DNA from 3 places in the Exiguobacterium sp. s89 genome. Region 1 is predicted to be linked to each of the others. Evidence: riboswitches for the same ligand, from Rfam matches in the RefSeq annotation. Region 1 holds a riboswitch; each other region holds the start of a gene.
The links. Region 1 has a riboswitch for thiamine pyrophosphate ahead of thiW (energy coupling factor transporter S component ThiW). Riboswitches for the same ligand answer to the same signal wherever they lie in the genome.
Positions count from the first base shown of each region.

Region 2: linked by a shared signal. The riboswitch ahead of thiT (energy-coupled thiamine transporter ThiT) and the one ahead of thiW (energy coupling factor transporter S component ThiW) in region 1 are both predicted to bind thiamine pyrophosphate.
Region 3: linked by a shared signal. The riboswitch ahead of KNO96_RS01740 (YkoF family thiamine/hydroxymethylpyrimidine-binding protein) and the one ahead of thiW (energy coupling factor transporter S component ThiW) in region 1 are both predicted to bind thiamine pyrophosphate.

Region 1 covers NZ_JACSKS010000002.1:18,349-28,996, forward strand. The annotation lists gene KNO96_RS06020 (LTA synthase family protein) at 1-438, opposite strand, end outside; gene KNO96_RS06025 (VOC family protein) at 527-925, opposite strand; gene KNO96_RS06030 (GNAT family N-acetyltransferase) at 1,136-1,612, shown strand; gene KNO96_RS06035 (hypothetical protein) at 1,607-1,870, opposite strand; gene thiW (energy coupling factor transporter S component ThiW) at 1,931-2,416, opposite strand; TPP riboswitch at 2,483-2,582, opposite strand; gene KNO96_RS06045 (hypothetical protein) at 2,628-3,368, opposite strand; gene KNO96_RS06050 (hypothetical protein) at 3,442-4,134, opposite strand; gene KNO96_RS06055 (AAA family ATPase) at 4,228-5,148, shown strand; gene KNO96_RS06060 (DUF58 domain-containing protein) at 5,151-6,203, shown strand; gene KNO96_RS06065 (ribonuclease FAU-1 family protein) at 6,268-6,807, shown strand; gene KNO96_RS06070 (tetratricopeptide repeat protein) at 6,857-7,987, shown strand; gene KNO96_RS06075 (GNAT family N-acetyltransferase) at 7,999-8,430, shown strand; gene KNO96_RS06080 (MarR family winged helix-turn-helix transcriptional regulator) at 8,562-9,005, shown strand; gene KNO96_RS06085 (ring-cleaving dioxygenase) at 9,033-10,025, shown strand; gene KNO96_RS06090 (NADPH-dependent FMN reductase) at 10,022-10,648, shown strand, end outside.
Region 2 covers NZ_JACSKS010000001.1:708,485-719,132, forward strand. The annotation lists gene recG (ATP-dependent DNA helicase RecG) at 1-1,524, opposite strand, end outside; gene sdaAA (L-serine ammonia-lyase, iron-sulfur-dependent, subunit alpha) at 1,511-2,398, opposite strand; gene sdaAB (L-serine ammonia-lyase, iron-sulfur-dependent subunit beta) at 2,411-3,073, opposite strand; gene KNO96_RS03670 (DAK2 domain-containing protein) at 3,136-4,815, opposite strand; gene KNO96_RS03675 (Asp23/Gls24 family envelope stress response protein) at 4,838-5,200, opposite strand; gene rpmB (50S ribosomal protein L28) at 5,453-5,641, shown strand; gene KNO96_RS03685 (thiamine diphosphokinase) at 5,699-6,283, opposite strand; gene thiT (energy-coupled thiamine transporter ThiT) at 6,280-6,855, opposite strand; TPP riboswitch at 6,929-7,029, opposite strand; gene rpe (ribulose-phosphate 3-epimerase) at 7,050-7,706, opposite strand; gene rsgA (ribosome small subunit-dependent GTPase A) at 7,710-8,597, opposite strand; gene pknB (Stk1 family PASTA domain-containing Ser/Thr kinase) at 8,639-10,591, opposite strand; gene KNO96_RS03710 (Stp1/IreP family PP2C-type Ser/Thr phosphatase) at 10,597-10,648, opposite strand, start outside.
Region 3 covers NZ_JACSKS010000001.1:334,477-345,124, forward strand. The annotation lists gene KNO96_RS01720 (class I SAM-dependent methyltransferase) at 1-451, opposite strand, end outside; gene KNO96_RS01725 (SMP-30/gluconolactonase/LRE family protein) at 589-1,470, shown strand; gene KNO96_RS01730 (hypothetical protein) at 1,483-1,749, shown strand; gene KNO96_RS01735 (GTP-binding protein) at 1,858-3,057, shown strand; TPP riboswitch at 3,117-3,217, shown strand; gene KNO96_RS01740 (YkoF family thiamine/hydroxymethylpyrimidine-binding protein) at 3,300-3,890, shown strand; gene KNO96_RS01745 (ECF transporter S component) at 3,883-4,458, shown strand; gene KNO96_RS01750 (ABC transporter ATP-binding protein) at 4,451-5,794, shown strand; gene KNO96_RS01755 (energy-coupling factor transporter transmembrane component T family protein) at 5,776-6,510, shown strand; gene KNO96_RS01760 (DUF1643 domain-containing protein) at 6,520-7,107, opposite strand; gene KNO96_RS01765 (lytic transglycosylase domain-containing protein) at 7,136-7,819, opposite strand; gene KNO96_RS01770 (CPBP family intramembrane glutamic endopeptidase) at 7,906-8,601, shown strand; gene KNO96_RS01775 (alpha/beta hydrolase) at 8,534-9,457, opposite strand; gene KNO96_RS01780 (hypothetical protein) at 9,639-10,049, shown strand; gene KNO96_RS01785 (ABC transporter ATP-binding protein) at 9,997-10,648, opposite strand, start outside.

The sequences.
Region 1 (10,648 bases):
GGCAATCGCTAACCGTCTTCCGTTCCACTTCACTTCACGGACAGGATGACGTTTCATATAACGCAAAATCAAACCGTAGATGATGAGGTCGATAAAGAAGAACGCATCGATTGGGCGGATGAGCGTCAAAAAGCCACCCCCGACATCTCCCATCTGCCCGATATCGGATAGTAAAGCGACGGATAATAAGTCTTCAAAATAGCGATAGTACCAGACGTCTGAGACGAGCAGGGTACTATGCAGGAACAGAGAAACGTATAAAATCCATCGGCGGATCGGATAAGACACGGCAAGTGCCCAACTCGTCAGGAGCAAAATCGTCGCCAAGTTGATGAGAAAGAACGAAAAGTCGAACGCCGTCGCGGTCAACCAGCTAAAAAAGAAGAGCTTTGCCAGGGAGAGTGACAAGTAGCTCCAATAATCGAGATATTTGATCATGAACAACACATCCTTTTCATATCCATTCCCGATGAAACGAGTGCGGGAAACGTGAAGATGTGTCCAACAAACAAGAGGCACGTCGACCTCAGTTGATCAGAAACGTATCGCGCAGTTCAATGATGGTTCCTTCTGGTGCTTTCAGTTTACTTAAATGACCGTCGACGACGAAATAGATGTTGCCACCGTGCTTCGGTAAAAACGTGACGCCGAGTTGTTCGAGTCGTGCGACTTCCGCTTTGAGGTCATCCACATAGATCGCAAAATGGACGGGACCGGCCATATGTTTCGAATAATCTTGTAACGTTTCATTCGTTTTAGCAGTCTGGAGCTCGATATAAAAATCACCGAGCTTGAGCCAACTGTTGAAGTCACGCGTATGGAAGTTTCGCGACTCTTGGACGAGTTCAAAACCGAGTGCTTCGTAAAATGTCTTGGACGCAAGATAGTCAGGCGTTTGGATACAGATATGATGGATTTGTTTCATTAGGATGATTCCTCTCATTCAATTTTGATGAAGTGTACGATATGGCCTAGTCAAATACTAAGCGGATGAAGCTATGATGTGAAAAAGACGACAACTTCCCATTTATTTTAGTGTACCGAACGCGTGCTTTTGAAGATACGGGGTAAGAAACTTTTTACGGAAGAAATCGTATGGAAGAGAGAAAAGGATAGAAACCAATGAGGTGAAAGCATGAAAGGAAATGAAATCACGATTCAACCGATTGATGCAGTCAATCGAGATGCGGTCATCGCTCTGACAGTGGACGAGAAACAATCCCGATTCATCGAGACAAATGCCGAGTCGCTTCAAGAGATGGCTGAGGATACGAAATATAATTGGCAGAGCTATGCATTTTATGACGGTGAGCGACCGGTTGGCTTCATGATGGTCGGAGCAGAAAACCAGACAGAACGGTATGTGTGGCTCGATCGTTTCATGATGGATCAAAACGAACAGGGGAAAGGTGTTGGAACGAAGTGCCTACGCATGGCGGTGGACTGGATTCAGACAAAATATGATGTCGATGATATCATCCTGAGCCTCCATCAAGAGAATGAAGCTGCGAAACGATTTTATGCGAAGAACGGCTTTGTCGACAGCGGCTTAATTGATGAATGGAATGGTGAAGCGATTTGGGTCTATCATACAAAAAACCGACCGTCATGAGTCGGTCGGATTCTCGGCTGGACTTGTTGTTTTTGTAGCATTCATGCCCATCGAAAAGAGAACGATAGCTGCAAAGAAGAATAGGGTAACGAACCAGTTTTGGAGAAACGGATCGACAAACGTCGGTTTTTCCAACCAACTCCCGGTTGAGATTTCGGCGTACCAACGTATGTAGAGTGCGATGCGTTCGAGTGTGTATAAGAGTCCGGACAAAAACAACAACATACCACCCGCTACAAGTTGATTGAAACGAGACATAAAACCCCTCCTCTATAGATGTTGTCTATAGTTTACCATTTCCATCCAATTGAGGGGCTTTTATTTGAGTATACTCGGTCGCAACTGTTTGACGCGTGACAAGACGAGCCAACCGAGAAGCGCGCCGGTCAAACTAGAGGCCAGGAACGCCGGGACGAAGAAGAAAGCACCGAACGTCGAGCCCATTAACAGTTTCGCGTACGGGACGGCAATCAACGAAGCGATAACCCCAGTCCCGATGATTTCTCCGAGAGCGGCAGCATAGAAGCGGTTCGTGCGAACGAAGAAAATGCCGGCAAGAAACGCGCCAATCATGCCACCGGGGAACGCGAGCAGTGACCCTGTGCCGGTCATGACGCGAATGAGTCCGGTCACGAATGCGACGAGGACGGCTCCGATTGGGCCGATGGTGACTGCGGCAATCACGTTCACCATATGCTGAATCGGATAAGCGCGGGCGACACCTGTGGGAATCGAGATGAACATCGAGCCGACGACGGCGATGGCGACGAGCATCGCCATCCAAGTGAGTTGTTGAATACGCATGAATAATCTCCTTTCAAAATAAAAACGCCACGTTTCCAGACGGAAAAATGGCGTGGATATACAGAGACGTATCCCAAGCCACTTCCCTACGCTGGTATGAGCCAGATCAGGTTCAAAGGGTCCGGCACAATGCCGTCTCAGCCCGAAGGCTCCCCTAGTGGTCGTTTATTGATTTGAGTATAGCATAGCTAAAATCGGAAAATGGGCGAAATTATCCCTCATTCTTGGCTAACAGATCCTCATAGTCCTTCTCGTTCCAAAAGAGCGGTGAGATGGATTCGGGACCTTTTAATATTTCTCCATCCTGGTCGTATACGATGGCATATCCGCTCGCGACATCGAATACGAACAAGTCGGCAGTGACTTCGGTCACGCCGTTCCCGGCGATGATCACGTCATCGATTGGGTCCCGGGCCAGTTCGACGCCCGCTTCATCGAGTTCGACGAGGAGGGCTGACGTGTAGGCATGGCGGTCATAGACCGTTTGGAATTCATCCTGCGTGAGGACGACATCGGTAGGTGGAGCACTTGTACCGAATTTACGATTTTCAATCTCTTCGACGTATTGAAGGAAGGATTCCTCCTGCCAGAATAGCGGAGCGACCGACTCAGATCCATTGATCACCGTTCCGTCCTGATTATCGAAAATGGTAGCATACGTCCCGTCATCGAGCTTGAATGGGTAAATATCCGCATACGTATGCTCGAGGCCGTTTCCGGCGATGATGACGCGTTCGAACGTCTCGCGAAACGGTTTGATTCCTTGTTGTTCAAGGGCAGTAAGGAGCGGTTTCGTTTGTTCATATTGGTCATAGACGTCTTTAAAGTCCTCACGTGTCCATTCTGTGATGGGTTCATCCGGTGATTCGATTGGAATCGGATTGTCTGCCACTGTATCCGTACAACCTGTGAGTAAAAGTGCACTTAATCCGAACATCGCCCATCGTCTCATGATTTCATCCCCTCAACTTACATTTTCCACCATTTTATCATTCATGACGAAAAAGCAGAACCTGTGCACATTCTCACTCGGGGTGAGGACGTGTCGCATAGTGATCGAGTGTGTTCTTGAAGTGAAGTATATCGTCTTCAGAAATCGTCACACCTGAGGAGGTGCCGTAGCGAACCGCATGATAAACAGATGGGTTCATCGGTAAATCGATGCGTTGGAACCACTCTTGCAATGTCTCATGAGCACGCAATCGTTTGACTGGTACGAGAGATTGGTTGAATGTGATCAATACATCGCGAATCGGGACGTTCGTGAACGCTGTGAGCGTCGAAATGGACGAAGCGTTCTGGTTCTGCACATCTTGTGGGTACAAGTCTGTGCTTGAATCAGCATGATCTCGTGCGCGCGACAAACGTTGCTTCCGTTTTCGATAGATATAAAAGGACAGACAACCGAGCGCAATCAAAGCAACGAAAAACCCGAGATTTCGTCGTGTTGATTCTCCAGAGCCCGTGATTCTCTCAAAAAAGTTATGTTTCCCTTTTTGAGGATCCAATTCAAATGGGTAATCTGCTTTGGATTCACCAATTAAAATTCCATCGTCCTCATCCGATAGGAGATCAGTCGGAAGACTATGACTTTCCTCGACCGGTATCGTTTCCGGGTTATAGAGCCACTCGAATACACTCGTCGTGATCACCATTATCGTGAACGTCCCGAGGAGTGTGGTGGCAATCATGAGAAGAAATTTGTTCGTCCAGCGCAAGAGGGTACCTCCTTTTGAATTTTCAGACTATTTGTTGTTTATCTTACCATAAAAAGGTAAAGTTTGATTAAGACAAAAAATGGAGGTCGTCATATGGGCATGGAGCAGGTTATCAAACAGTTGAACGAGGTGTATTTAGGAAAAGAGGATGTCGTACGGCTCTGTTGTACGGCGTTACTCGCGGAAGGACACATTTTGTTAGTGGATGTACCCGGTACGGGAAAAACGTTACTTGCCAAGACGATTGCAGCTAGCTTCGACGGAGCGTTTTCTCGGATTCAGTTCACGGCCGACTTGTTACCGTCTGACGTGATTGGCGCAGATTACTTCAACATGCAGACGCAGACGTTCGACCATCGACAAGGACCGATCTTTGCGAATATCATCTTGATCGATGAAATCAACCGAGCGGTTCCACGGACGCAGTCCGCCTTGCTCGAGGCGATGGAAGAACGACAAGTCTCCATCGGGGGAGAGACGTATCCGATGCCGAAACCGTTTTTCGTCATCGCGACGCAAAACCCAATCGAATCGGCCGGGACGTTCCCGTTACCGGATGCCCAGCTCGACCGCTTCTTGATTTCGATTCCGGTCGGTTACCCTGATGTCGCCGAAGAGCGGGAGCTCCTCTTACAAGTCATGCGGCAAACACGGAAAACCGTGGAGGCAGTCGCGACGTTAGACGAGTTGCGCCGAGCGCAAGATGAAGTGAAGCAAGTATCGATTCAAGATGATGTCCTCGATTATTTGCTCGGACTCGTCCATGCGACACGGGAACACCCATCCGTCGAGGTCGGTGTCAGTCCACGCGGAGCCATCGCGCTCATGCGAGCGTCTCAAAGTTATGCCTATCTGAACGATCGATTGTACGTCATTCCGGAAGATGTAAAAGCCGTGGCACCTTATGTCTTGGCCCATCGCCTGACGTTGACGCTTGAAGGAGGCATCAAATCGACGAAACAGGACATCATCCGCTACATCTTAGATACCGTTTCTGTGCCGGTCGAGGGTTGATGATGACATTCTCGACACATAACGCCCTACAGAAACAATGGATTCCGGTCTATGGATTCGCTGGGGTGATTCTCGTATTCGTCCCGTACATGGAAATTGTCGGATATGCCCTTTGTTTACTTGCGGGCATCGTCTGGTTCTTCGAACGGACGCGGAAACAGTTAGAGCGAGCCCTTCGTCTTCATATACATACACACGAGTCTCTTCTCTTCGTTGGGGATGAGACGGAAGTGCAACTGATTTTAGATGGAAGTGAAACCCTCGAACGACTCGGGCTTCCGGTTCATGTTCGACTGAAATCCAATACAGCGCTCAGCTTCCCAGCCCACGACCGGTCCCCCAATAGTTTGGATATGACGTTACGGACAGATCAGGCTCGTCACATGCTTCACATTCAAGCCGAATTCCGAGGTCCTGCTTACATCGAGGAGTGCGTACTTGCTGTGACGCTCCCGTTTCATCTCGGGACGTATCTTCTTGAGTGCCCTATTGAGAAGAGTTGGACGGTATTACCGTCACTCACGCTACACCCACCCGTCGGCACGAAGCGCTTGGCGCTCGGTGACCGACCTTTGACCGCATCACCCCTTCGAAATCCACTTCAGGTTCTAGGGTCGAAGCCGTATGAAGGGGAACCTGTCAAAGAGATTGACTGGGTTGCGACGGCGAAACTAGGACGTGTCCAGTCGAAAGTTTTTCAAAAGACGTCGCTCGACACGTTCACATTCGCAGTGGACTTGAGTGGTCCGTCTGGCTACACGTTGCATCACGACTTCGAGTCGATTATCAGCCAAGTCGCATATGTGACGACCCGACTCTTAAAAGAAGAGTGTAAAGTCGAACTGTTCATCAATCGCTTCAATGGTGAAGGGAAGATGGAGCATGTCCTCCTGCAGGAAGGGGGACGTGGATCACGCCTCATCCTCATGATGCTGGCCGACCTTCATCCCGGGAATCGTTTCATCTCGACAGATGCGTTCGTTCGTATGGTCGAGCGGAAACGCTTGAAGCAAAGTCATCTCGTCTGGTTCAATCAGCATAACCTGTATGACTAACAAGGGATTTCCCTTCTTCTGGCGAACTGTATCATACAGAGATGACGGAAAGGGAGAGATTCATATGCCAAAACGAAAGTATGCGAATCGACGAGACTGGGAACGGATTTTAAAGAACCGTTACGCACAAGTTCGAGTTCAGACGGAACAATTTTCCGGAGTGGTCGCCTTGTTCCAAATCGATGAGGTCCGAGCACCTCAATATAAAATGCATAAAGGCGAAGAATTCATTGTGGCGGATGCCGGGTTTAGTTGGCTCCAATATTTCCCGGACAATGAACCGTTCGGTGTGACAGCTATGATCAATCCGGAAGGCGAGATCGTGCAATGGTATATCGACCTCGTCGACGGAATCGGTGAAGAAAATGGGATTCCATACATGGACGATTTATTGCTCGATATTCTTGTGTTTCCGAACGGAGACATCGTCAAAAAAGATGAGGATGAGTTCGAAGCGGCGACTGAGAGTGGCGAGCTGACGCCTGAACAAGTCGAGCGGGGATGGCGTGAGTTCGAAGCGACGCTCGAACGGATCGAACGCGGAGACTTCGTCTACTTTGATTTAGCAAAAGACCATTATACACAGTTGAAACAAAAACTATGAGCGAATTCACTCTCTCTGCTACAGTAAGAGCGTAGGAGGGGGAGTTTTTATGAGAAAAATTGAAATCGAGACGTGGGCACGACGTAAGCACTTCGAGTTTTTCAAAGCGTTTGATGCGCCACATTTCAACGTGACGGCGAACGTGGATGTGACAAATCTCTATACATATGCCAAGGCGAGCGATCAATCGTTCTTCAAACTCTTTTTATACGGTGCGGTGAGAGCGGCGAACGCGATTCCGGAATTACGCTATCGGATCCGTGGTGAAGAGGTTGTCGAACACGAGGTGGTCCACCCCTCGTTCACGGTCATGTTAGACGAGGATGTCTTCAACTTTTGTGCGGCCACGTTCAATGAGGATTTACCGACATTCTTACAGGAAGTGACGACGCGGATGGAGCAAGCTGGTGATGAAGTCGTGGTCGGGGACGAAGAGCCCGACGACTTACTGTATATCACGAGCGTCCCGTGGGTCACGTTCACGAGCATCATGCACCCGACGCATCAGCAACAACATGACAGCGTGCCGCGCATCGCTTGGGGCAAGTTCGAACGCCAAGGCGAGCGTCTGGTCATGCCGTTATCCGTCCAAGCCCATCACGCACTCGTCGATGGGGTACATATCGGTAAGTATTATGAAATGTTACAAGCGTGGTTAGACGAAGATTTCGCACAGGAGGTGACCGACGTGACAGAAGAAGATGAGTTTGATCGAGCCGTCCGTCTCCGTGAGGAGGGACAACTTGAGCAGGCGAAGCAACTGTTCCTGTCGCTCTTACGGAAAGATGAGAAAAATCCGAGACTACATGCATACTGCGCGTGGTGCTATGACTCGCTCGGGGAAGAGCGTCAAGCGGTCCCGCATTATGAACGAGCCATCCGACTCGGGTTGACGGGGGAAGAGTTGGCGGAATCATATCTCGGACTCGGCAGTACGTATCGGGCACTCGGACGATACACGGAAGCGGAACAGTTATTTGAGGAGGCAATTGAGCAATTCCCGAATTACGGGGCGCTCAAGGTATTTCAAGCGATGACCCATTACAACGTCGGTCGCCATGAAGAAGCGACGGGAACATTACTTGAGCTGCTTGCAAGTCCGAAAGCGGACGAGAGCATCGCGCGGTACCGCCGTGCCATCGCATTTTATGCAAGAAACTTAAATGAGACATATGACTAAAGGAGAATGACATGATTTCACTACGTCCGATCGATGCACAAAATTGGTATACATGCTGTCAATTGGCATTAAGTGAACAACAACAGTCGTATATGGAGCCGAATGCGATTTCGTTACTTCAAGCGATGTACGAACCGACGCTACGCCCGCGCGCAATTTATGAGGACGAGACGATGGTCGGTTTCCTCATGTACAATACAGAGCTTGAAGAGTTGGATGCATGGTGGATTTACCGAATCATGATCGACCATGCTCATCAAGGCAAAGGGATTGGTCGACAGGCGACAGAGCTGATGCTTGAAGAAATCGGCGAGGGGAAACCGATTGTCGTCGGCTATCACCCCGAGAACGAGGCAGCGCATCACTTATATGAAAGCCTAGGATTCGTTGATGAGGGCCATCGATTCGGTCGTGAAATGGCTGTAATTCGGCGAGGGGAATGAGACGGGAACAACCCGTCTCATTTTTTTGAATCAAATCGATTGACGGGAAAATCTTCGCATGATATATTTATCTCGAATTAAAGATATTTGAATTTAAGTTAATGGCTCTCTTGGACAAAGGAGGGAGACAGATGGAACCATCTGATGCATTAAAAACAATTACTGTGCTGTTACGTGCCTCTCAGTCGTTACAAGACCTGGTGAAGCAGGAAGTGGCGTCTTACGGATTGAACGCGACCGAGTTCGCCGTACTCGAGTTTTTATATCATAAAGGAGATCAACCGATTCAAGTCATCGGGAAGAAAATTCTCCTCTCGAGCGGAAGTATGACGTACGTCGTGGACCGGTTAGAAGAAAAAGGGTATCTCATTCGTAAGGCTTGTCCGAGCGATCGTCGCATCACATACGCGGCGCTGACGGATGACGGAGAGCGCTTGATGCAAGATATTTTCCCTAAGCATACGGAGCATATGAACGCCGTGTTTGAAGGGATGCAATTAAACGAAACGATTGAACAGTTGAAACAAATAGGAAAGCGGGCAGAAGCCGCAAAAAATTTTAATCATGTATCTTGAAATCAAGATATAAAAGGAGAGAGAATGATGAATCATGTTAAAGGAATTCACCACGTCACAGCAATCACGAGTAGTGCCGAAAAAAACTACGATTTCTTCACTCACGTGTTAGGCATGCGTTTAGTGAAAAAAACGGTCAACCAAGACGACATTCAAACGTATCACTTATTTTTTGCAGACGATAAAGGGAATGCCGGGACAGACATGACCTTCTTCGACTTCCCAGGTATCCCGAAAGGCAAGCATGGGACAAATGAGATCGCGAAGACATCATTCCGCGTGCCGAATGATGAAGCGTTGACGTATTGGCTCCGTCGCTTCGACCGTCTCGGTGTCGAGCACGAGGGGATTCAGGAACAGTTCGGGAAAAAGACGCTCTCGTTTATCGACTTTGATGAGCAGGCGTATCAACTCATCTCAGATGAGTTCAACGAAGGTATCGCGTCGGGCGAGCCGTGGCAAAACGGTCCGATTCCGCTTGAATACGCCATCACGGGACTCGGTCCCATCTTTATTCGGATCGCCGACATCACGTATTTCAAACAAGTGATGGAGCAAGTGATGCTGTTCAAAGAGATTGGACGAGAAGACGATGTCTATCTCTTTGAAGGAGGTGAAGGTGGAAACGGAGCGCAAGTGATTGTCATTCATGACGACACATCTCCGCAAGCACGTCAAGGATTCGGTACCGTGCACCACGTCGCATTCCGTGTCGAGAATCGTAGCGTCCTCGATGAATGGACAGCACGTCTCCAACAGTTCGGTTTGCCGACTTCTGGCTATGTCGACCGCTTCTTCTTTGAATCGTCTTATGCGCGTGTCGCGCCGCAAATTTTGTTTGAATGGGCGACAGACGGACCAGGATTTATGGGGGATGAGCCGTATGAGACAGTTGGTGAGAAATTGTCACTCCCGCCATTCCTCGAAGCGAAACGTTCGCAAATCGAGGCGATGGTACGACCAATCGATACGGTCAGAAGCACGAAAACATTTGAGAAAGAATATGAGGGCATGAAATGAGTTTCTTAAATCGCTTGTTTGGAAAATCAGATGCATCACAACATAACCAAGGAGGAACTACTATGTTAAACATCGGAATCGTACTCGGATCAACTCGTGAAGGTCGCGTCAGTCCACAAGTCGGGGAATGGGTGAAAGAACTCGCCGACAAACGTGGCGATGCCAACTATGAAGTCATCGACATCGCAGATTATAACTTACCGCTCCTCGGTGAAGCGGGTCAAGACGCATCAGGCGCAGCGACCTGGTCGGAGAAAATTGCGCAAATGGACGGATTCATCTTCATCGTCCAAGAATACAACCATTCCATCTCAGCATCTCTTAAAAACGCACTCGACTACTTACGCGTCGAATGGAACAACAAAGCAGCCGGAATCGTCTCATACGGTTCTGTCGGTGGAGCGCGGGCAACAGAACATCTACGGGGTGTTTTGAGTGAATTGTCAATCGCTCACGTCCGTGTCCATCCTGCCCTCTCACTCTTCACAGACTTCGAGAACGGCACGCATTTCGCTCCGAAAGACGTTCAAGCACAATCGGTCAACGATATGATCGACCAACTCCTTCCATGGACGGAAGCGATGCAATCGGTCCGTACGAAAGCGGGAGAAGTTGCAAACAAT
Region 2 (10,648 bases), on a different contig from region 1:
AGCACTCGATAACTTTCCGTGCATCAGTCCGACTTCATGATTCGGGAAGCGGTCTTTCAAAATTTCATACAAAGCCGTCGCACTCTCCACTTCGAGCGTATCCGACTCTTCAATAAGTGGCGCAATCACGTATGCTTGGCGACCGAGCGACAGTTCCCGATCGACCATCGAATGAACACGATCGATTTGGTCATGTTTCGCCCAATACGTTTCAATCGGTTTTCGTCCTTTTGGCATCTCATCGATTGTCGAGACGTCCATCTCTCCGAACGCGCTAATGGCAAGTGTTCTTGGAATCGGAGTCGCGGTCATATATAACACGTCCGCAAATTCAGCCTTGTCTCGTAGCTTCTTCCGCTGCTCGACACCAAAACGGTGCTGTTCGTCCGTGATCGCCAAATGTAAATTCGAAAACTCGACCGGCCCTTGAATGAGTGCATGTGTCCCTACGATGATGTCGACGTCTCTTGATTGGATTGCTGTAAGGAGCGCTTCTCGCGCCTTTCCTTTTACCGAGCTCGTCAACAGGGCGATCGTGATGCCAAACGGTTCAAACAATTCCTGTAAAGACGTCGCATGTTGTTCTGCTAAAATCTCGGTCGGCACCATCAATGCACCCTGATACCCTGCCATGACGGTCGCATACAAGGCAATCGCGGCAACGACGGTCTTCCCGCTCCCGACATCCCCTTGTAATAGTCGGTTCATCCGTTCTGGTTTTTCAAGGTCAGATACAATTTCACGGATGACCCGTGTCTGAGCTCCCGTTAACGGAAATGCGAGTCGTTTGACGAATTCATTCAATTGATGTTTGTCGAGTTGAAGGGCCCGACCGTTTCCTGACCGCTCCATTTTCCGAAACGCCTGCAATTTCAATTGATACATGAGACATTCTTCATATACATAACTTCGTCTCGCTCGTTTATAAGTGTCAACAGTATCTGGAAAGTGCATCCCACGAAGCATCGTCATCCGATCTTCTAGTCGATACCGGTCGCGAATGACTTGCGGCACCTGTTCCGGGAGATCGCTCACCTGTTCAAAAGCCAGTTTCACGATTCGACTGAAATTCTTTTGCGTCAGCCCGGCTCGAAGTGAATAAATCGGCTGTAGTCCGCCTGACGGGGCACCAAATTCGAGGTCGGTCGCGCTGATCGTCATCCGATTCATGTCCCATTTTCCTTTGACCGTCACCGTTTCGCCAATCACTAGCTTGTCCTTGTAAAACGCGCGATTGAACATCGTCACTTGAACTGCATACCGTTCTTCTAGTAATAGTCTGAACTGAAGGCGATTTTTACCTTTACTATAATAACGAACGAGCGGTTCGCCTTGGACTGTCCCACTCCATTTGACAAGGTCCCCATGTATAGCCGTGGTCACAGTTCCGCTATTATAATTCTCATAACGAAACGGGACGTGCTCTAGCACGTCCTCGATTCGAACAAGTCCCATCACTTCTAATTTTTTGGCCATTTCTGGCCCGACTCCTTTCAAAGTCGTCAGTCGTTCATTGTTTCGCATCTTCTTTCGCTCCAAATATATTTCGTTCGAGACGACGAGCCGTTGGTGTATTGGCAAGTCCACCTTTTGCCGTCTCTTTTAATGCGGTCGGCATCATTTGACCGACTTCATGCATCGCCGAGATGACTTCATCACATGGAATACGCGAGGTGATGCCCGCGAGCGCCATGTCTGCGGCGACAATTGCATTGGCACCACCCATAGCGTTACGTTTCACGCATGGGACTTCTACGAGACCCGCCACAGGATCACAGACGAGACCAAGCATGTTTTTAAGTGCGATTGCAAATGCTGTAGCCGATTGGTCCGGTGTTCCGCCGGCCGCTTCGACGATTGCAGCTGCAGCCATCGCGGTCGCCGATCCGACCTCGGCCTGGCATCCGCCCGCCGCTCCCGATATGGAGGCGTTGTTCGCCACGACGAATCCGAATGCACCTGATGTGAACAAGTAACGAATCATCGCATCACGGTCCATCTCGAGACGATCCTTCACTGCAAACAACGTTCCTGGCACGACGCCCGCGCTCCCCGCAGTTGGTGTCGCACAGATTCGTCCCATCGCGGCATTCACTTCGTTCGTCCCGATTGCTTTTGACACCGCATCTAAAATGAGGTCTCCGGCAAGCGATTTGCCTGAGCGAATATAGTCTTGCATGAGTACGGCATCGTTCCCCGTCAATCCCGTAACAGACGTGACACCTTGGAGCGCACGTTCGACCGCTTCTTCCATCACCTCGAGATTCCGGTTCATCATACCGATGATGTCCTCCCGACTTGAGCGTCTGACGTGCATCTCTTGTTCGATCATCACTTCAGAAATCGGAATGCCTCGTTCTGTGGCAATCGTCACTAACTCTTCTACTGATTTAAACATCACACATTCTCCTTATTCCCCAAAAATAGCTATCCGTTCAATTTGTGGCAACCGCTCGAGTTCTGCTAGCACGTCAGCAGGGATGGTCTCATCAATCTCAATGGCCATCAAGGCCTGCATTCCTTTTTCGTGACGGCTCACTTCCATATGACCGATGTTCAATTGGTGATTCGCCAAAACTCCCGTAACTGCTGCGATTGCACCGAATCGATCATGGTGTAAGACGACGAGTGCGGGTCCCCCTCCTGTCAATTTTAACGGGAACCCGTTCAATTCGGTAATTTCAATCGTTCCCCCACCGATTGAGACGCCGACGATTTCAAATGTCCCAAGTTCATCTTCGAGCAGGACGCGTGCCGTATTCGGATGATCTGTCAACAAATCACTCGTTTCAAAGATGACTTCGATGCCTTTCTCACTAGCGATGTCTAACGCCTGCGGGATTCTCAAGTCGAACGTATCAAATCCCATGATTCCACCGACGATGGCAACATCTGTCCCGTGACCTCGATATGTGTCAGCGAATGACCCGTAAAATGTGATATGCGCGGTACGTGGTGTTCTCCCGAACAACTTCCCTGCCATCAACCCAATTCGAGCGGCTCCTGCTGTATGTGAACTCGACGGACCGACCATGACTGGACCGATAATGTCAAACACACTACGATATTTCATCAATTTTCCCCCTTTCAAAAATCCCTACCTTCATTATACAGAAGGTAGGGACTTGAAACAGCTTATTCCACACTAAAAATATAAGAGTAAAGCGGTTGTTTGCCGTCGTGAACTTCAATTTCTATCTCGTCATTCACTGATTCGATATATGACGTCAACGCTTCTACATCTGATTCAGATGAACCTTCACCCGTTAAAATTGTGATGATTTCGTCATCCGCGTCGATGAGAGCATCGACTAGTCGCTTAGCCGCTTCAAGGCTTGATGAAGACGACGAGACGATTTTCTTCTCTGCAATCGCCATATGCTCGTCCTTTTTAATCTCAACGCCATCGATGCTCGTATCACGAACAGCGTACGTCACCTGGCCGGATTTCACTGTCTCAGCAGCCGACTTCATCGCTTGTTCGTTCATCTCGACATCTGCCTCAGGATTAAAGGCGATTGCTGCTGCAAGGCCTTGCGGGACCGTCTTCGTTGGAATGACCGACACGCCACAAGGTGCGACAGACGCTGCTTGTTCAGCAGCCATGATGATATTTGAGTTATTCGGGAAGATGAAGACATGTTCCGCATGTGCAGATTCAATCGCCTTGACGATATCTTCTGTTGATGGGTTCATCGTCTGTCCGCCTTCGATGACGTGTGCCGATCCGAGGGAACGGAACAACTCACTGACACCTTCACCCATTGCCACCGTCACGATTGCAAATGGTGCTTTTGGTTTCTCATCTTGTTGAACGCCTTGTAGATTTATGCCGTGTTCTTCTTCGAGAATTGTCGAGTGCTGTTGACGCATGTTCTCGATCTTGACTGCGACGAGTTCACCGAAGCGCTGCCCTTTCGTAATGACCTCACCTGGTGTCTCGACGTGAACGTGAACTTTTAATAATTCTTCGTCCGCGACGACAAGAAGTGAGTCCCCTAGTTCAGACAATTCGTTACGGAACGTGTCTTCGTTGAATGGTGTATCTTTCAACTTATCATCTTGGAAACGAACCATAATTTCCGTGCAGTAGCCGAATTCAATGTCTTCTGTTGACATGAATCCTTGCGCCGCATGCGCGTGATGCTCTGCCTCGATCAACGCATCCATCACTGGAGCATGAGGTTTTTCGAGTTCTTTGCCTTCTAGGCTCGCGAGGAATCCTTCATAGATGACGAGAAGTCCTTGACCGCCAGAGTCGACAACACCGACTTCTTTTAATACCGGTAACAAGTCCGGCGTACGATCTAACGATGCTTTCGCTTCAACGATGACACGTTTCATAAATTCAGTGAAATCACTTGTCGACTCTGATGCAAGGAGCGCTTCGTCGGCCGCTTCACGAGCAACCGTCAAAATCGTTCCTTCAACCGGTTTCATAACCGCCTTGTATGCCGTGTCGACACCTCGCTTGAGAGCTTCCGCAAAATCAACTGTCGTGAGTTCTGTCTTTCCTTCAACGGCTTTACCGAATCCGCGGAACAACTGACTTAAAATAACGCCCGAGTTCCCACGTGCCCCCATGAGCAGTCCGCGAGCGAACTTTGATGACACCTCTGCAATATTTGATGAGTTCATGGTCGCTACTTCTTTCGCACCTGACGTCATCGTCAAATTCATGTTCGTTCCCGTGTCTCCGTCTGGAACCGGGAAGACGTTAAGCGAATCTACATAATCTGCGTTTTGGCTCAAGTTGGTCGCTCCGTTCGCAATCATGTTTGAGAGCGCCAATCCATCTAAACGTTTTAAACCCACACCAAATCCTCCTCCGTTTTCGTCAGTCATTCGTCAGACGAACGCCTTGAACGAATATATTTACCGACGAAACGTTTAATCCTAAAGTTTCTCCGAGCGTGTACTTCACTCGGCTTTGCACGTTGTATGCGACTTCAGATACTTTCGTTCCGTAGCTTACAATGATGTGCATGTCGATATGTACGTCTTCATCTTCTTGACGTACGACGACACCACGTGCATAATTTTCACGTTTTAACAATTCAGCAATGCCGTCTTTCAATTGTGCTTGTGAAGCCATGCCGACCACACCGAAGCATTCCATCGCTGCACCACCTGCGAGTGTTGCGATGACGTCACTTGTGATGTCAATATTGCCATATGTTGTCTTCATTTCAATTGCCATATGGAGTAGCCTCCTTTATTCGGAATGATTCCTAATGTACATTCTACAATAAGTACCTAGTTATTAAAAGAACCTGCTCCAGAAACTCGGTCAATTAGCGCGATAACCTCATTCATTATTCAAATCCTTGCGAGTAATGTCAAGTTTTTTTCTTGTCATGGTATGATTTTCTAGTTGCATCGGGAAAAAAGCCGTGCTAATATAAACGAGTGTCTATTAGGACGAACCCACATAAAAAAGGAGGGGAAACGCATGGCACGTAAATGCTACGTAACAGGTAAATCACCTAAATCAGGTAACAACCGTTCGCACGCACTCAACAAGACAAAACGTACTTGGGGTGTGAACGTACAAAAAGTTCGTATTCTCGTTGACGGTAAACCGAAACGCGTTTGGGTTTCAGCTCGCGCACTTAAATCTGGTCTCGTTGAACGCGTATAATACTTATACACGAACGAATAAATCCCAACGGCATTCGCCGATGGGATTTTTTTTTGCTTATTTTTTGACGACCATGACGAGAACGATCCCCCGATGAACCGTCAATCGGGCAAATGCTTCAGTCCATTCATTGGAAATCGTCAGCGCTTCTTCACTCTTGATGTCATGATGTTCGAGCGGGTACTTGACACCATCAATAGAAATAGTCGCTGTCTTCCAAGGTATGAAAGACAAATAGTAGCCTTCTTTTTTTGAAAAGCTATAATCACCGGCTTTAACGAGATAGACCGTTTGACCATTCCCATGCAAAACCATCTCAGGATACTTCTCGAGCAAACCGACGTTCGCGAACGTCATATCGACTCGCCCACCGAGCGCCCCGTATACGTGCATCCTCGTTGCCCCTCGCTCTCTTGCCAACTGAAGCGCAATCTCAAGGTCCGTCATATCTTTCTCGGACGGATAGCGTAACGCTTCTTTCGGTGGTTTTCCCACAAACGAGTCAAAATCTCCGACCACAACGTCCGGTTCAATCCCTTCATCTAACAGTCTCTGATAACCTCCATCAACACCGATGACATAATCGGCATGACGCGGTAAAGGAATAACTTCCGGACTTGCCGCGACGATCAAGACATTCATTGACGAATGTCCCGTGTAGCTACACGTGTGAAACGTGGAGCTGTTGTAAAGAGTAATACTAATACGATGGCTGAAATAATAAAGGATGGGGCCATGTACGTCGCGTTATAACCGAGTGAATACGCTACGACCGGACCTTCCGCATACTCGGCGAAAAAGACGATACCCGAGATGACATGTGCCGCATAACGCAACACCGACCCGATCAAGGCACCGAGCACCAAATATGTCGCGAGTGTCTTCGTCGCACCTTGACCGGCCGCCTGTTTCACACGACCAGCAAACATACCCGCCATACCGACGAGGCCATAAGCGACCGTATAGTCGAGCAAGAACTGTACAGGTGTGAAGATGTAGGCACCGAACAACAGTTGAAGCGTCCCGACGAGTGCACCTGTCGCAAGTCCCCCTTTCAATCCGTGACGGAATGCCATCACAAAGATTGGGAGCATCGCTAGACTAATCGAACCCCCTTGTGGCAAGCGGTATGGGATGAGTAAATCAAAGATTAGCCCGAGCGCCGCAAACAATGAAATTTCGATGAGCGCTTGTAATTTAAAACGTGATTTCATCTTTCTTCCTCCTTTAACTGTTTGAACGACAAAAAGCAGCATGACGTAAACGCCATGCTGCTTAGATTCGCAACGTGCATTTTCGCCACATCCCTACGTCCGTGTGAACGGAACAGGTTCAAAGGGTTAGCGTATGCCTCTCAGCCACATCATGTGACACCCCTTGCGACAATATCTTGTTGTTCTATCGTTGATTATACACGAGATGCGCCACGAATGCTATCGATGGCTGCTTTATAATCCGGTTGATTGTAGATGGCCGAACCGGCAACTAGTACATCGGCACCCGCATCGATGCAATGTTTCGCCGTCTCTTCGTTGACCCCACCATCGATTTCAATTTCAAAATCAAGTTGGCGATCCTGACGCAGTTGGTTGAGCGCTGAAATTTTCGGTACGACCGATTCAATGAACGCTTGTCCACCAAACCCTGGGTTGACGGTCATGAGCAATACCATATCAACATCTGGGAGCACATGTTCGATCGTCGACAATGGTGTATGCGGATTCAAGACGACTCCACATTTCGCACCAGCCACTTTGATTTGTTGCAAGACACGATGCAAATGGTTCGTTGCTTCCACATGAACGGTCACGATATCCGCGCCTGCCTTCACAAAATCTTCCACGTATCGCTCCGGTTGGTCAATCATCAAGTGCACATCGAGGACCATATCTGATTTTTTACGTAAGCTCGCGAGCACAGGTAGACCAATCGAAATGTTTGGCACGAACTGACCGTCCATCACATCGAAATGGATATAGTCCGCTCCCGCTTCTTGAACAGCTTTCACTTCTGCCTCCAAATTGGCAAAATCGGCAGCTAAAATGGATGGTGCAATTTTAATCATCTGTCAATACCTCCGTTTTCGATCATTTAACTCTTCCATAAAGGTAACATAATTATCGTAGCGAGTTGAAGCAATTTTACCATCTTGAACGGCTTGTTTAATGGCGCAGCCTGGTTCGTTGATGTGAACACATCCTCGGAACTTGCAATCGTCGTGTCGTTCGACAAACTCCGGGAAACACCATCTGAGCTCATCAGTCTCGAGTTCCTGTGGAAACTCCAAACTCGAAAATCCCGGTGTATCTGCTACTAGTCCGTCCGCCAATTGAATCAACGTCACATGACGCGTCGTATGCTTCCCCCGACCGAGCGACTTGGAGATTTTACCGGTTGCTAACTCGAGTTCTGGTGCGACTGCATTCAGTAGCGAACTTTTTCCGACGCCCGTCTGCCCGGCAAAGACACTCGTCTTCCCTTTAAAGAGTCTCCGTACTTGCTCGACTCCATCCGAAAGCTCCGTTGACGTCTCAATCACATCATATCCGATTGCACGATAGCAATCGGCCGCCTCTTGAATCGGTCCGGTTTCTGTTTCACTCAGCAAGTCCATCTTCGTCAAGACGATGATCGGATGGATCTGTTTTGACTCAATCAGAATGAGGAATCGATCAAGCAAATGATAGGAAAATGCTGGCTCTTTTACTGAAAAGAGGAGAAATGCTTGATCGATGTTGGCAATCGGCGGTCGGACGAGATGGTTCTGACGCTCCTCTACTTCAAGAATATATCCGGTCCCATCCTCTTGGTCTTGAATCACTACATCGTCACCAACTACAGGCGAGATGTTACGTTTCCGAAAGTTTCCTCTGGCGCGACACCGAATCTCTTGATTCGATTCGGTCATGACATCATAAAATCCACCCTGTAAGCGAATAATCGTTCCTTTCAATATGACTACCTCCTTTAAAAAGAGGTGACGCTACCGTCACCTCTTTATTGTGCCTCTTTGGCTTGCGCATATGTGACTGAATCGGTTCGGACGATCTCACCATCAACTTCAATCGTTGCTGTCCCGACTTCGTTGGGGGCAATGACGAGCGTATACGAATACGTTGTTGTTTCTGTGATTTCATCTCGTAATACTTCAATTTCACCACGTGCATCGACCGTACGAATGACGACTTCGACCGCTTTCGGTTTTTTGTCTTTATCCGGTTGCTCGACTTCGACACTGACTTCTCGTTCAATCGAAACATCGGTCGGTTCAACGCCCTCTGAGACGATGACTGTGAGTTCTGTACCAGGGTCAACTGCAGTCCCTGCCGTCGGAAGTTGGCGGATGATTTGACCTTTTGGAACACTTGTCGAAAATTCATCACGTCTCACAATTTTCAGTTTGTTTTGCTCAGCATAGGTCGATGCTTCCTCGAACGTGTACCCGGCAAGATTCGACAGTTCCACTTTGTTGCTTCCTGTCGATACGACGAGCGTGACCGTTACTTCGGACGGCACGACCTCTTCACCTGGTTCGAGCGATTGGGAAATAACATCTCCATTGTCGACCGTTTCTGAAGCCTCTGTTTTAATTTCAAGGTCACTGAACGCCAAGTCTTTTAGCATTCGTTCAGCCGCAGTTTGCGAAAGTCCTTCCACATTCGGCATCTCGACCGTCTCTTTACCGGCAGAAACGACAATTGACACCGTCGTGCCTCGTTTCGGTTTACGTCCTTCTTGAGGGTTTTGCGAAATGACCTCACCTTCTTTGACGTCATCGCTCGCCCGCTCTGTCACTTCGACGACAAAGCCTGCGTTTTCAAGTTCAGACGTGGCATCACCGATGCTCATTCCGACAACATCAGGTACGACGGCACGTGACACCTCATCAGCGACCACGTATGCTGCGATACCACCACCAATTAATAACACGACGAGCAAAATCCAAATCCACCATTTACGCTTCTTCTTTTTGACGGGTGGCTGTTCTTCAGCTTCCTGCTCTTTTGATGCAGAAATTGAAGATGTCGATCCAGGTGTTTCCGTTTTTTCTTCAGTCATAATTGGTGTCATGACGAGCGTTTTGTCGAACTCATCCTGATTGGTTGGGAGACGTCTCGGTTCATCGGCACGTTCACGACTCAATGCGGTCATACAATCTTTCTTGAAGGCTGCAACCGAAGTATGACGGGCTCCCGGTGACTTCGCCAACGCTTGCATGACACAGTTTTCAAGTGCTTGGGGAATATTCGGATTCAAGTCCATCGGTCGAATTGGATCGTCCTGCAGATGTTGAAGCGCAACGGCAACCGGTGTCTCTCCTATGAACGGCACACGACCTGTCAACAGCTCATAAAGGACGGCACCGAGCGAATAAATATCTGACTTCTCATCAGCAAATTTACCACGTGCTTGTTCAGGCGAGAAATAGTGGACAGATCCAAGTACCGACATCGTATGCGTCAACGTCGCATTCGACATCGCAACCGCAATCCCGAAATCGGTCACCTTCACGTTTCCAAGTTGATCAATCATCATATTTTGTGGTTTGATATCACGATGAATGATTCGGTTCGCATGGGCATGATCTATCGCATCACAAATCTGTCCCATGATACGCAGTGCCTCATCGACAGATATGTACTCTTCTTGCAAATATTGTTTCAATGTCACCCCATCGACATGCTCCATGACGATATAGTACAAATCTTCTTCATCGCCGACGTCATAGATGGCGACGATATTCGGATGGTTCAGACTCGTAGCCGCATGGGCTTCTCGCTCGAACCGGCGTATAAATTGTTCGTTATGTGAGAATTCAGATCGCAACACCTTGATGGCGACGGTTCGGTTTAAGATCTCGTCATGAGCTCGGTAGACATTTGCCATGCCTCCGCTGCCGATTTGTTGTTCGATCCGATAACGATCGTTGATTCGTTCTCCGCTTCGCATCGGATTCATCCTCTCTTTCTATCTGTAAATTGAATGAGGGCGACCGTGATGTTGTCG
Region 3 (10,648 bases), on a different contig from region 1:
GTCCACCTGTCCCGTAAGCGAGTTGATGTGTAGAGTAGACTTCACTCAGGAACAAACCACCAGGTCGAAGCGTTTGTCGAATACCGGCGAACACCTTTTCTCTGACATGTGGAGGAAAGTGGCCGAAGATACAGATGACCATGTCATACGCCTCGTTTGGCCAGTCCGCTTCATTCAAATCAATCTGTTTCGTCTGAAGGGAGACGTTTCGTGACGTCGCCAAACGATTCGCTTTCTCGAGCCCTACTTTCGAAGCGTCCCACATTTCGACGTCGAGTCCGAGTGTGGCGAGCCATACTGCGTTTCGACCTTCTCCTTCCGCGATGGCTAACACAAGTTTTCCTTCAAGCCGATGTGTTGTGATGAAGTCGAGTAAAAATTGATTTGGCTCCGTTCCGTACACATATTCATCGGTATTGTAACGTTCGTTCCATTTAGACAAATGATCCACTCCTCTCACCTTTCAATAAATATATCAAAATGATGAGACTAGGGTGGAAATCCTCTACGATTTTTCGAATTCATGCATAGTCCAAATGGGAGAAGGGAATAGATTTCTGAACTAATGGATAGAGTGGAGGCTAAGTAATGGAAAGAATAGATGCGTCGTTGTGGATTCGGGTACGAAATACGCTTGGTGAAGGTCCTTGTTGGGATGCTGAGTTGAAGCGTTTCTATTGGGTGGATATCGAAGGGCATACGTTATGGTGGTATGACGAGCGAGAAGACGAGATTTCTTCTTTCGAGGTCGGAAAACAGGTCGGTTTCGTCATTCCAAAAGTGACGGATGGTGTCGTCCTTGGTCTTAAAGACGGGATTTATGAATGGGATGAAATCAACCGGGAGTTAATTAAAATTGTCGAATTGGATGACCCTGAAGGTCGATTACGTTTTAATGATGGGAAAGCCGATCCGTACGGTCGTATTTTTGCCGGGACGCTCCACTTGGACGATAAAGAGAATCAGGCATCTCTTTATCGGGTGGACCGCGATGGAACGACGACAACACTTATGGAAGAGTTGACACTTTCAAACGGGTTGACGTGGTCTCCTGACCATTCCGTTTTTTATCATATTGATACACCGACCGAAAAAATTCGACAATATGATTTTGACATGAAGACCGGCACATTGTCGAACGGAAAGGTCGTCATCGACTTTTCGGAAGAGGACGGCTTCCCGGATGGCATGACATCGGATACGGAAGGTTTTTTATGGATCGCACATTATGCAGGAAGTAAAGTATCTCGCTGGGATCCATCGACCGGTGAAAAAGTGTTAGAAGTTCACGTCCCTGCCCCGAATGTCACATCATGCGCCTTCATCGGGGATGGTCTCAATCGATTAGCCATCACAACAGCACGTGAAGGGATGGACGAGGAGGCGTTAACCGAACATCCGGACGCTGGATCGGTATTTATTATCGAGACAGATGTGAAAGGGATGCCGCTTTATCGCTTTGGGCGTTGAGGAGGACATACGATGGTGAAACGACTGTTAGTGCGAGCAGGTATTGGATTGGCAGTTGCGGCAGCGGTCAAGGTGGGAATTCAAAAATTACAAGAAAGTCGAGCGCGGGAAGAGGATCATTCTTATCTCGATCCGAAGTGGGACGAGGTCCCGAGTGTCGATTCGGACAAGGACGAGGATGAAGTCGGATTGACGCAGCTCGACTCCATTTATCGAGCCGAGTGGCAAGCGAACGCCTATCCGCGTTCAGAAGCAGAACGGAAAGCGTTGGAAGAATAATTGAATGTTCATGAAAACACGTCGATGAGGCGTGTTTTTTTATTGACAAAAGGGTGGAACCGTTACATTATACAAAGAGTAATGATTACTATTTAACGGAGGTCCATCATGAAACGAATTCCAATTACGGTACTCTCAGGTTATCTTGGTAGCGGGAAGACGACACTGCTCAACCACATTTTACATAACCGTGATCACAAAAAATATGCGGTCATCGTAAACGATATGAGTGAGTTGAACATCGATGAGAAGTTGATTGAACAGGGCGGATTCTCCCGTACCGATGAAAAGTTAGTCGAGCTCTCGAACGGGTGCATTTGCTGTACGTTACGTGAAGATTTGCTCACGGCTGTCGATGAGCTGACAAAGAATCGTGACCTCGATGGGATTATCATCGAGTCATCAGGGATTTCCGAGCCAATTCCCGTCGCACAGACGTTCACGTATGCCGACGACGCCCTTGGGATCGATTTGACGAGCCGTGTCTATATCGATGCGATGGTCACCGTCGTCGACGCGTACCGCTTCTTCAAGGATTTCAATTCCGGTGAATCGCTCATGGAACGTCAACAAGCCGTCGACACAGGTGACGTTCGCGAAGTGGTCGACCTACTCGTCGACCAAGTCGAATTTGCGGATATCATCGTATTGAATAAGGCGGACCGGGTGACTGAAGCGGAGCTGCAGGAGATGAAGGGTCTGCTCAAGACGCTCAACCCGAGCGCACGATTGTTGACTTCGACCTACTCGGACGTGGCGTTAGACAATCTACTAGACGTCCGTTTGTTCGATTTCGATCAGGCGATGCATGCGGCGGGATGGATTCAAGAGCTCGAGGCAGAAGAACATACGCCGGAAACGGAAGAGTATGGGATCAGTTCGTTCGTTTACCGTCGTCGTCGACCGTTCCATCCTGAGCGTTTGATGAATTGGATGGAGCATTATCCAGAAGAAATCGTTCGCGCCAAAGGGTTCTTATGGATCGCGTCACGGAACGACCTTGCCTGTCTCTTCTCTCAAGCCGGATACGCGTCGACGCTCGAACACGCGGGCCGTTGGCTAGCGACACTTCCGGAGAATGAACGAGAGGCGATGTTTGCCTCAGAACCTGAACTACGCGAGGACTACATCGAGCCGTACGGAGATCGACAGAACGAATTGGTCCTCATCGGTCAACGGATGGACCGGGAGACGGTCGAGCGGTCACTTGATGCTTGCTTGTTGACGGATGAGGAGATGGTGGAGCCGTGGAATGCCTTCCATGACCCACTTCCTGGTAATGGCCAACTCGTCACTTATTCAGATTGACCGTTTACAAAGTGACGAAACATCGCTATACTGTGACTGCATAAGTAACCGCATATCAATGACTGCACTAGGGGTGCTTCGGCTGAGATGAGAGCATGGCTCCAATCCCTTATAACTCGATCCAGGTAATACTGGCGTGAGGAAGTGCGGCACTTTCTCTATGCAAGTTTGTATAGATTTTGTTGCTGCATTCTCATGAATGCGGCTTTTTCTATGCAAACACATATAGAGGGGGAAACAAGATGAATGAATCATGTGGCACGAGTCCGATTGTCGGATTTCGCTTCACGCTTAGCCCGATGACAGATGACTTTGTCGGGACGATTAAAGGAGCATTGAAAGGAACAAATATGACAGGTGTGTGGCGACATACGGATGACGTATCGACCGTGATCCGAGGGCGCGTCGAGCACGTGTTCGACGTCGCACGGACAGTCTTGAGTCTGGCTTCGGAAGAAGGACGCCATGTCTCGATGAGCGGAACCTTCTCCGTCGGATGTCCGGGAGATTCGGCTGGGGATGAGGCGCTCGATGCACCACCACAACCATTGAATGGAATGTCAAGAGAGCAGTATGTCTCTTCACAGTTCGCGCTTTATCCGATGGGTGCAGGTAACTATATGGATCTCATCTATGATGAAATCGAACAAGCGAAACAGGCTGGTGTGTATAATGACTCAATGCACTACGCGTCAGGAATTCATGGGAATTTGGATGATGTGTTCTCGTATTACGAGGCGGCGTTCAACCGGACGCGCGAGAAGAATCGACACGTCGTCATGACGGTGACGTTCAGTGTGAACAGTCCGTCACATGGAGGTCAACATGCTTAAGTCGTGGAAATTGAAAGAGGTCGTTCTCGTCTCCGTATTGTCTGTCGTTTTTGCCGTTGTCTATTTATTGTTCGTCCATATCGGGAATTTATGGGCAGGGTTGATTGGACCAATCGCCTATGAGTGGATCTTCGGTATCTGGTTCATCGTGTCAATCATCTCGGCGTATATCATTCGAAAACCGGGTGCTGCCTTCATTTCGGAAGTGATGGCTGCGACGATTGAAATGTTGATTGGGAATGCGATCGGACCGCGCATCATCCTGGTCGGCATCGTTCAAGGTCTTGGTGCTGAAGCCGTCTTTGCAATGACGGGTTATCGTCGATATGAGCTATGGGTTCTCATGCTTGCTGGATTTGGCTCGGCCGTCACGAGTTTCGTGTACACCTACTTCATGAGCGGATTTGCGATGCTTGAACCGGGATATGTAGCGACGATGTTCGGGCTCCGTGCGGTTAGTGGCATGGTCATCGCAGGAATCGGTGGGAAGTTGCTCAGTGACCTGTTGCTCAAGACAGGGTCACTTCGCGGCTATGCAATCGCTCGGAGTGGGAACGTCCATGGTTGAGACAGAATCGCTTTCATTCCGGTTTCCAGAAAGTCAGGACACCATTTTAAAAGAGGTGACACTTTCCATACGACCTGGACGTACCGTATTGAGCGGAGCGAGCGGAAGTGGGAAATCGACGCTTCTTGCGCTATTCAACCGTCTCTATCCAGAGAATTGTGATGGGATCCTTGAAGGCAGACTCGAACTGTTCGGACGTTCACACGACGACTATGCACCGGGCGAGATCAATCAGCGGGTCGGGACCGTGTTCCAAGACCCGGACACACAGTTCGTGATGGAACGGGTGGAAGAGGAACTCATCTTCACACTCGAAAATTTGGAGACACAAGTCGAGGTAATCGATCAGCGCGTGACAGAGATTCTCGAGTCACTCCAACTGACCGATTATCGAAATCGACTCATCGATTCCTTGTCAGGCGGGGAGAAACAGCGGATTGCCGTCGCCTGCGCCATGGTTGGACAACCGGAATGGTTGCTTCTCGATGAGCCGTTGACGCACCTTGACCCGGTGACCGCGTATCGATTCGTCGAATGGCTCGATCAAATGGATGACGTGAACGTCATCGTTGTCGAACATCGCGCGCATATGTGGGGAGACTTTTTTGATTGGCAGATCGAACTTGAAGAAGGACGGATTGTACGTAACGAACCGTTTCGATCGGTCGATGATTTTACATTCACACCGTCGTCAACACCACAACAAGAAGTCGAGCACTATGTGGTCGACGAGGTGGTGCGTGACACATTCCAATTAAAAAGTGTGACACTTCAAGTTCGCATTGGGGAAGTGATCGCCATTTTGGGTCCGAATGGGAGCGGAAAGTCGACGTTTTTACGAAGTTTGACGGAATGTGATCGCCGTGTCGGACTCGTCCCTCAATCTCCGGAACACTTATTTTTCATGAATTCGGTCGAGCAAGAACTGCAGTTTGGCCATGAGGAATCGATTGATATCGTGTTGGAGGATCTATCACTCGAGAATAAACGATCTCTCCATCCACTTTCGCTCAGTCATGGGCAGAAGCGACGACTCGCTGTCGGGATCCAGTTACTCTCAAACAAACAGTTGCTTGCCTTTGATGAACCGACGGCAGGGCAGGACGAGCCGTCACTCCATGCACTCGAGATGTTAATGAAGCGACATGCGAAAAAGGGACAGACGATCCTGTTCGTGACCCATGACTTGTCGTTCGCCAACATCGCCAATACGTTCTATCTGATGAAGGATGGGGTACTCTCAGGACCGTTCGGGGATGAACTTTGGCAGGACACGGAGAAACTTCATCATTATCGGTTAGTGGGAGGGAGGCAACGATGTCACTCCATGATATGAATCCGACGGTCAAGTTTATGACGTTCACGATTATGATGTTCGGACTGGCCTTGTTTTATAACCCGTGGACCCCACTCGTCATCATCGCCGGTACGTTAGTGATCCAGACCTTGGCGACGGACGTGTCATGGAAAAGGTGGAGCCTGTTCTTGATCCCGTTTCTCATCACGGCGCTCGGAACATTTTGGACGACGCTCGTATTTGGGAAAGAGCTCGAGGGAGAAACGTGGGTGACCCTTCTCGGTCAGGACATTTCGAAAGAAGAGGCGCGCGTCGCTATCTCTCTTAGTCTACGTGTTTTGGCGTTCACCGTGTTGTCGCTTCTTTTCATGTTGACGACCGATTCGAAACGATTCGTCATGAGTCTGATGCAACAGGCGAAGCTGTCGCCGACGATTGCCTATAGTGCACTCGTTGGATTCCGTTTCCTACCGTTAATGCAACAGGAAATGTATCAGCTTCAATACGCACATCGTCTTCGTGGCGTTCCTCTTGATACAAAATGGGAACGCGTTCGGCATGTGCCGAAACTACTTCTCCCGCTATTAGCAGGCTCGATCCGACGGGCGGAACGTGTCGCCTTCTCGATGGAGGCGAGAGGATTCACGAGTGGGAAACGGACCGTCTATGAGCGGATTGACGTCAAACCGTCCGATTACATGTGGTCAGGTGTGTTCTTCACACTGTTCGGTCTTTCAATTTGGGTAGGGATATAAAAAGACGACTCACTCGGAGTCGTCTTTCTTCGTTTCTTTCACGATACGGAACTTCGGTTTTACTGATTCATTGTTGAACGCCTCGAGGACCGTATTCTCATTCGCCATTCGGATCTGTTGTGGTTCGCCTTTTGCTGTCGTACCGATGCAATACATATTCGCCTCATAATCGGCAAACAGTGATTTATAAGATGTCGCGTGGTGCATCAATCGACCTGGCGATCCCCAGCCGACGATGATCATCCCGCTGCTCGCATCTACCTCTTGTAACGTCTCTTCGACGTAATGGTAGTTCGTCTCATCAAGTTGAGATTCCACGTAAGGGAGGTTGTCATTGATGGCGAGTGTCGGGACGAGACTGATGACACGCATTTCTCGAATCGGTTGTGACAAATGATTTTGCATCAACATATAAGCACGCTGTGTCGTCGTGCCGGACAAAAAGGCATCGCTCATCCGCGGCGAGTAAATGATGACGGCACAGATGACGCCATCCTCCACATCGGTGAACTCATACGTTCGCATATAGCGTTTCGTTTTATCTTCGTTGAAGATTGATTTTACGCGGATGGTAACTTCTTCTACATGCGTGTTCATTTCCATTCCTCACTTTTTCATGTAAGCATCAGCCGAGCGCTTTGAACCACTCGACATATCGAATCGTGTAATAAGCGACTTGTTGACTGAACGTATCACGCTCATCAGGCATGAACGTCACGCTTGACTCATAGTTTTCAAAATACGTCATGACATCGTTGACATACTGCTCACTTCGATTATATTCGAAGATGGCGTTTCGGACGGATGCCACCGAATCTGTCTTTTTTCCACCGTGTTCACTTAAATAATACGCCGCCGTGTGCGCAGAATCAACTAGACTGTGTGGGTCTGCTTTTCCATCACCGTTCCCGTCACGACCGAGACCCCCATACTGTTCAATCAAGGCAAGGTTCGTCAAGTCCACTTCGTCTTCCGGAACATCGCCTTTTTGGTCATCGGTGTCATATTCCCAACCGAGCCATGTGCGAGGCATGAATTGAAACGGTCCAATCGCGCCGACAGACGAGCGCATCGAAGAACTGTGGGAGAAGATTGTCTCTACACGGTGAACGGCGGCAAGTAGACGCCAGTCCACGTCATACGTTTCGGCTGCGTCTTGATACACAGCGAGATGCGTGTTCGGGACGCCGTTCTCTCCATAATAGGTTCGATACAATCCATTGTTCACTTTATCATGTTGACCGAGCCAGCCGACTGCCCCGAGCAAAAGCACGAGCACAATGATGAAACCGGTCAGTCGCAGCATCATACGTTTCAAGATACCGCCTCCTAGCTTTTAGACAATACCCGAATAGTGTAGCATATAGCTAACAGGAAGGACAGGAGTGAATATGAATGCTCGAACGTTTGATTTTTACAGCAATCATCGGCTACATGCTGATTGTTCAAATTTTCAATGCCAAATTGATTCGTCCGTTGATTGAAACGAGAGGACGGGCATGGGTGTACGAACAGACCGTGAAATCGGCATGGGGATTGACCTTGTTGATTGTCGCTCTCGTATTTTTATTTCAAGTACCGCTATCTGAAATTGGTTTAAGATTTATACCAGAACCGGGAGATGAAGAAGCGTGGCAAATCTTTTTAATATCATGTGTCCTTGTTACTTTGATATTCGTCTTCTATTTGTTGGTAAAAATTTCATCTCGACTCAGGAATGCTTTACGTCCTTACTATGAACTGGATTTAGAGAAATTACTTCTACCACGTACGAAGACTGAAGAACAGGCATGGAGCGCCGTTTCGATCACTGCGGGAGTGACAGAGGAGTTCATCTTCAGAGGAGTCCTCCTGTACACGATTTCCCTCTATATAGAGGTACCGAATATGACACTCGCCTTAATTGGTGGTGCCTTATTCGGCATCGCTCATGCTTATCAGGGGGTAAAAGGTGTCCTTACGACAGGAACCGTCGGCTTCGGACTTGGCATCTTATACTTAGGGATGGGCGTCCTGTGGCCGGTCATGGTTTTGCATATACTGCTTGATTTGATTGCTGGTCCAATTCATGTCGATGCAAAAAGCGATTGACTGCCTCTTCATAGGCGGGGGCATCCTTGATTATACAGTTCGTATGTTCTGCCCCGTCGATTAATGTCAGGTCATTGTGACGATTGAGGGCATTCATCTCGACTGACATCCAGGTCGGGACAAAATCATCTTTTGAACCGTGCACAAATAAAATTGGGGTCGTCGTTTCGGTGACGGCCTTTTTAGGTTGAACTTGTTTCATTGTGAAGCCGGCACGGGACCACAGAAAATAATCGATTCCAGGAAGAATGAACTCTGCCGGGATACGATGCAATTCCTTTAACTGATACCGCATCAACTGCCTCATGTCATCAAACGGACATTCTGCGATGACGAAATCGACGTCAGTGAGCGGTGTCGTCTGTAAGACGGTCGCTGCTCCCATCGAGACACCATGTAGACCGACTTGCTCGACTTGTTCATTTGTTTTCAACCAGTCGACCCAGTCAATCATATCGTATTTTTCATGATAGCCGTATGAGGCATATATCCCTTCGGATTCACCATGTGATCGTAAGTCAACGGCGAGCAGGTTGTAACCGAGACGATGGAACATGGCGAGGTGAGGAGCCATGAAACTATGTGAAGCGGTATATCCATGCACAAAGACAATCCATTTCGTCGAGGAATCGTTCCGATAGATTCGTCCATAGAGTCGATAATCGTCTTTGGACTGAATCGAGACGTGTTCAAATGGAACGTCGTGATAAAATGCGCGGTCCTCTTCCGTATATGGAGCGAGTAACATCTCTGGTGTCTTGCGCTTGCCTCTCGTCATCCGTTTGAAGGCATAGTAGCTGACCGCATAGTATCCTGTGAATAGTGAGGCTAATCCAATTTTCCATTTTTGTTGCATATATACCGACTCCTTTCATCGCTATTGTACCCGAAACGAATCGATACGGTCCTGTTTTCTTACATAAGGATGGGCTATACATAGCATAAGCGGGTTAATTGAAGGAATCATGGTGCATCGAAAAATATGGGTCCGAGCGATATGATGGAATGACAAAAGCAGGGAAGTGGGGGAGATCTTGATGGAGAGGGCAGATATCTATCGAATGATTCAAAGGGTGTTGAGCAATCGGGAGGGGACACTCGAACGAGGAATAACTTTCTCGTGGACGACCGATGGTGATGAACGAATCGTCGGACTCGTATTTGATCTGTTACTCGACCGCTCTTTTCTACTCAACAAAACGAGCCTCCTCACCGAAGTACAAGAGGTTGCGCATCTGGTCGGGTGTCGACCAGAAGAAATCGTCCACGCATTCTCCTGTCTCTCGGGGATTCGACTCGAATCGAATCATATCACCGAACGACTGATGACCATTGAAGAGGCGACCATCTCCGGGGATGGGTTAATTAGTGTCACTATTCGCCTTGGAGGATGGCTCACTCATCAACTGCATCAAATTTGTCTTCGTGATGCCCTTCTTCCTTGTTGACCTCGGTCAAGGTACCGTCGATCACGCGAAGGACACGGTCACACACATCGAGCATACGTTCATCATGTGTGATGACGACGACACTTCTTCCTTTTTCATGTGCCTGTTGGGACAATAGTTCCATCACACGTCGCCCATTCTCATAATCGAGACTCGCCGTCGGTTCATCTGCCAAAATGAGTTGCGGGGAGTTGATCAAAGCCCGTGCGACGGCGACTCGTTGCTTTTCTCCTCCTGACAAGGTCGCCGGGAGAAGATGCAGTCGATGTCCTAAGCCGAGGTCGCTCAGTAGTTGCTTTGCGTCGATCTTACTTGTCTCTTGAATGAGTTCGAGTTGTTCGAGCACCGTCAGATACGGGATTAGATGAGCTTGTTGAAACACGAAGCCTACTTCATGTAGCCGTATAAGACGACGTTGTTCTTCATCTAGTTCGAACACGTCGCGTTCGTTCATCAAGAAGGTGCCTTGATCCGGTTTTCGCAATAGACCGAGGATGTATAACAATGTACTCTTCCCGCTACCACTCGGACCGACGATGGCAACGCATTCCCCTGGCGATACATGTAACTCGATGTCATTCAATACGAGCTGACCGTCA